DNA from 2 places in the Brevibacterium siliguriense genome. Region 1 is predicted to be linked to the other one. Evidence: predicted binding sites of a transcription regulator. Region 1 holds the regulator's gene; the other holds the start of a gene.
What was found. The regulator HrcA, encoded in region 1, represses chaperone genes, less so after heat shock. The targets are predictions, from matches to a motif close to TTNGCACTCGNNNNNNNCGAGTGCNAA.

Region 1 (2,405 bases):
AATGGTTCGACGACGACGCCTTCGATGCGCAGATCATCGCCCCAGATCTTCTCGACGAGTTCGGCATCGTGCTTGCCCTCGACCCAGATCCGCGAACCGCGAGCCACCCGAGCCTTCGCCCCGACCACGGCACGTGAGCCCGAAGCCGTCCGCCCGGGCTGCTGCGGTTTCCTCTTCGGCAGCTGCACATCGACGGGCTGCCCCTCGAGGAGGAAGCCCGGTCCCAGCGGAAAGGCGCGCACCTTGCCGACGCGGTCCTCGAGTTTGACGACGACACCGGCCGCAGTCTTCTCCGCGCCGACGACAGCTCCGACATAGCCGCTCATCGCATCCTCGAGAACCATGCCCAGGCCGAGTTCGACTTGGCGGGACTTCTTCGGGCGGTGCGACGAGGGTGAGGAACCGGAGAGCACATCGGGGCCATAGCGATCAAAAGCATTCACGGGCACCCACCATAATCAAGGACGGACCCGCAGGCGCGCAGACCCGCAGGCCACCCCCAGAAATGAATTCCGTGATCGAGAAGCGTAGAATTGGCACTCAGACTCAAGGAGTGCCAAACACGGGCACTGCACCCATGGTCGGATCGTCGAGTACGGGCCGGCCCCGGCAGACGGAGAGGAGGCCCGCGATGAACGACAGCAGACGTGCACAGGTGCTGCGCGCCATCGTCGAGGACTTCGTCGCCACCAACGAACCCGTGGGATCGAAGGCGATCGTCCAGCGCCACACCCTCGGCGTCTCTCCGGCCACGATCCGCAACGACATGGCCCAGCTCGAACAAGATGGCTACATCGCCCAACCCCACACCTCGGCCGGCCGGATCCCCACCGACCTCGGATACCGGATGTTCGTCGACCGCATCGACGAGTTCAAACCGCTGACCACCGCCGAACGCCGCGCGATCTTCCAGCTCATCGACGGTGATGTCGACCTCGACGAGATGCTCGACCGCACCGTCCGCGTCCTCTCGGGCCTCACCCGACAGGTCGCGCTCATCCAATACCCCACGGTGTCGCGGGCGCGCATCAAGCACATCGAGATCGTCGGCCTCGGCCCCGGCCGGATACTCGTCGTCCTCATCACCGACGCCGGTCAGGTCGAACAGAAGTCCGTCATCACTCCGACCCCGCTCGAAGAAGACGCCGTCCGCGGCCTGCGCGACCAGATCAACGCCGAATTCGCCGGGCGCACGCTCGCGCAGGTATTCGGGTCGAGCCCCACCGCCGAGGCGGTCGCCCCCGAACCCAGTGAGCCGACAGTCCGTGACGACTCAGGTCTGACACAGACCAGGGCCGCCGTCGTCGACCTCGTCGCCGCCACCCGTGAAGAGCGCATCATCATGGCAGGGACCGCGAATCTCGCCCGCTCCGGAAGCGAATTCGGTGAGAAGATGGCCCCGATCCTCGAAGCTTTCGAAGAGCAGGTGGTCCTGCTCAAGCTGCTCACCTCGATGGCCGAAGACCATGAGGGGATCAGCGTGCGCATCGGGCGTGAGAATACTCACGAATCTTTCAGCTCGACTTCCGTCGTCGCCGCCGAATATGGTCATGACGCGGGTTCGTCGGCCAGACTGGCAGTGCTCGGCCCGACCCGAATGGACTACCCGACGACGATCTCGGCAGTCCGCGCCGTCGCCAAATACGTGTCCTCGATCCTCGACCGAGGGTAGGACCGTGAACATGACGACCAGGGGCGCCCGCAACCGGACACCACACCACCGGTGAGCATCGCGGACCAGCGCAGCCACCACCACGAACAGAGAAGACCACTACGTCAGGGAGAGAGAAGTTTCTGTGGCCGATCACTATGAAACACTCGGAGTGTCCAAGGACGCTTCCGCGGCTGAGATCAAGTCGTCGTACCGGAAGCTTGCACGCAAGTACCACCCGGACGTCAATCCCGGTCACGAAGACGAATTCAAAGCAATCTCACTGGCCTATGATGTGCTCTCCGATCCGGAGAAGCGCCGCAACTACGATATGGGCGGCGGCGAGAACGGTCAGGGCTTCCCCGCCGGCGGCGGCTTCGGCGGCTTCGGCGACATCTTCGAGACCTTCTTCGGCGGTGGCGGCGGACAGGCCGGCGGCCCGATTCCGCGCACACAGCGCGGCAAGGATGCCCTCGTCGGCGTCAACATCGACCTGAAGACCGCGGCCTTCGGCGGCAACGTCGACCTCGACGTGACCACTGCGGTCGTCTGCGACACCTGCTCGGGTGCCGGCACGCAGGAGGGCACGAAGATCGAGACCTGCTCGCTGTGCCACGGAGCCGGCAGCGTCCAGCGCATGACCCGGACCCTGCTCGGCCAGATGGTCACGAATCAGACCTGCAACTCCTGCCACGGCTTCGGCACCGTCATCCCGAATCCCTGCCTCAACTGCCAGGGCGACGGACGCGTGCGC
Region 2 (2,405 bases), 830 kb from region 1:
CAGACCAAGAAGTCCGATTCGCTCTATGAGGGCGAGACCAAGGTCGAGGCTGAAGGCAGGGACGGCGAGAAGCAGGTCACCTACAAGGTCAAGACGATCAACGGTGAAGAGGTCAAGAAGGAGAAGAAGGACGAGAAGGTCCTCTCCGAACCCAAGGCCAAGGTCGTCATCCAGGGCACCAAGAAGAAGGAAGAGCCGGCTGACACCGGCGGCTCCGACTCGGGTGACTCCGGCGATTCCGGTTCGGGCGACTCCGGTGGCTCGAGCGCCGGCGGCGGCTCCGGCTCCAGCGGTGGCACCATGAGCACCCAGGAGATCAAGGACATGCTCGGCGGACCCGGCTCCAAGTGGTATCAGGTCGTCGAATGCGAGTCGAACTTCGACCCCAAGGCGTCGAACGGCACTCACTTCGGCCTGTTCCAGTTCCTTCCGCAGACCTGGCACAACATGGGAGGCAGCGGCAACCCGGCCGACGCCAGCCCGCAGGAGCAGTTCCAGCGCGCCAAGAAGCTGCAGGCCGAAGCCGGCTGGGGTCAGTGGACCTGCGCCTGATCCGAGATCAGAGCCGCAGTCGCCGCTTGGGCACCTGATAGGCAATGAACTCTGGCCGCCATTGACAACAGATATCGACAACTGAGCTGAGGCGGTCAGCAAGGAGCGTGGGCCCCGAGGAGAGATCCTCGGGGCCCACGCTTTTTGGTGCCTGTCGGGGTCAGCGTGGAGGGGCGAGTTCCGGACGATCCGTGCTGGAAAGGGCTACGGATTCCCGCACGGATCGTCCGGAACTCGACACCGGCACCATCCCCGCGTGGCACCCAATCTGAACTTTCGCCCAGAGCATGACGAATTTCTGGCACTCAAGTTGACCGAGTGCTAAGAGCGATCTAGAGTCGAATTAGCACTAGCACTCATTGAGTGCCAGTTTCATGAGACGGTCGAATCGCTCGGCACCCGCGACGACGAGAGGTTCATGGCAGCAGCCGCCGTCTGACTCGATGAAATAGAACCCAGCGAAGGGAGAGGGCCCGATATGTCGGTCTCCATCAAGCCACTCGAAGATCGGATTGTCATCCGTCAGGTCGAAGCAGAACAGACTACCGCCAGTGGTCTGGTCATTCCCGAAACCGCCAAGGAAAAGCCTCAGGAAGGCGAAGTTGTCGCAGTGGGCCCGGGCCGCGTTGCTGACAACGGAAACCGCGTGCCGGTCGACGTCGCCGTCGGCGACAAGGTCATCTACTCCAAGTACGGAGGCACCGAAGTCAAGTACGCAGGCGAAGAGTTCCTCGTGCTCTCGGCTCGCGACGTGCTCGCAGTCATCGGCTGAATCCCCTGAACAACTACTTCACTGACAGGAGGACGAATGCCTAAATCATTGGAATTCAACGACGAAGCTCGTCGTGCACTCGAAAAGGGTGTCAACACCCTGGCCGACACCGTCAAGGTGACGCTGGGACCCAAGGGCCGCAACGTCGTGCTCGACAAGAAGTGGGGCGCTCCCACGATCACGAACGATGGTGTGACCATCGCCCGTGAGGTCGAGGTCGACGACGCTTACGAGAACCTCGGCGCACAGCTGGCCAAGGAAGTCGCCACCAAGACCAACGACATCGCCGGTGACGGAACCACCACCGCGACCGTGCTTGCTCAAGCCTTCGTCAACGAGGGACTGCGCAACGTTGCCGCAGGTGCCGCACCCGGACAGCTCAAGCGCGGCATCGAGACTGCCGTCGAGGCCGTCTCCGAGCAGCTGGGCACCATCGCCCGCGACGTCGCCGACTCCTCGGAGATCGCACACGTCGCTGGTCTGTCGGCTCAGTCGCCTGAGATCGGCAAGCTCATCGCCGATGCCTTCGACAAGGTCGGCAAGGACGGCGTCATCACGATCGATGAGTCGCAGGCCGCGTCCGTCGAACTCGAGATCACCGAAGGAATGCAGTTCGACAAGGGCTTCCTGTCGCCGCACTTCGTGACCGACGCCGATCGCCAGGAGGCTGTGCTCTCCGACGCTCTCATCCTCATCAACCAGAGCAAGATCTCCAACATCCAGGAGCTCCTGCCTGTCCTCGAGAAGGTGCAGCAGGCCGGCAAGCCGCTGTTCATCATCGCCGAGGACATCGAGGGCGAAGCTCTGTCGACCCTGGTCGTCAACAAGCTGCGCGGAATCATCAACGTCGCCGCCGTCAAGGCTCCCGGCTTCGGTGACCGCCGCAAGGCCATCCTCGAGGACCTCGCCGTCCTCACCGGTGGCCAGGTCGTCACCCCGGACATGGGCATGAAGCTCGACCAGGTCACCCTGGAAGAGCTCGGCAACGCCCGCACCATCACCGTCACCAAGGACAACACCACCATCATCGATGGTGCAGGTTCCGACGATGCTGTTGCCGGTCGTGTCGCACAGATCCGTG

Region 2: a site for HrcA is predicted at 851-877, ahead of groES (co-chaperone GroES). Genes of this name have one in related genera too.

The regions. Positions count from the first base shown of each region.
Region 1 covers NZ_LT629766.1:2,366,356-2,368,760, forward strand. The annotation lists gene BLU88_RS10425 (DUF3097 family protein) at 1-449, opposite strand, end outside; gene hrcA (heat-inducible transcriptional repressor HrcA) at 632-1,672, shown strand; gene dnaJ (molecular chaperone DnaJ) at 1,797-2,405, shown strand, end outside.
Region 2 covers NZ_LT629766.1:1,535,748-1,538,152, forward strand. The annotation lists gene BLU88_RS06705 (resuscitation-promoting factor) at 1-552, shown strand, start outside; gene groES (co-chaperone GroES) at 1,031-1,324, shown strand; gene groL (chaperonin GroEL) at 1,361-2,405, shown strand, end outside.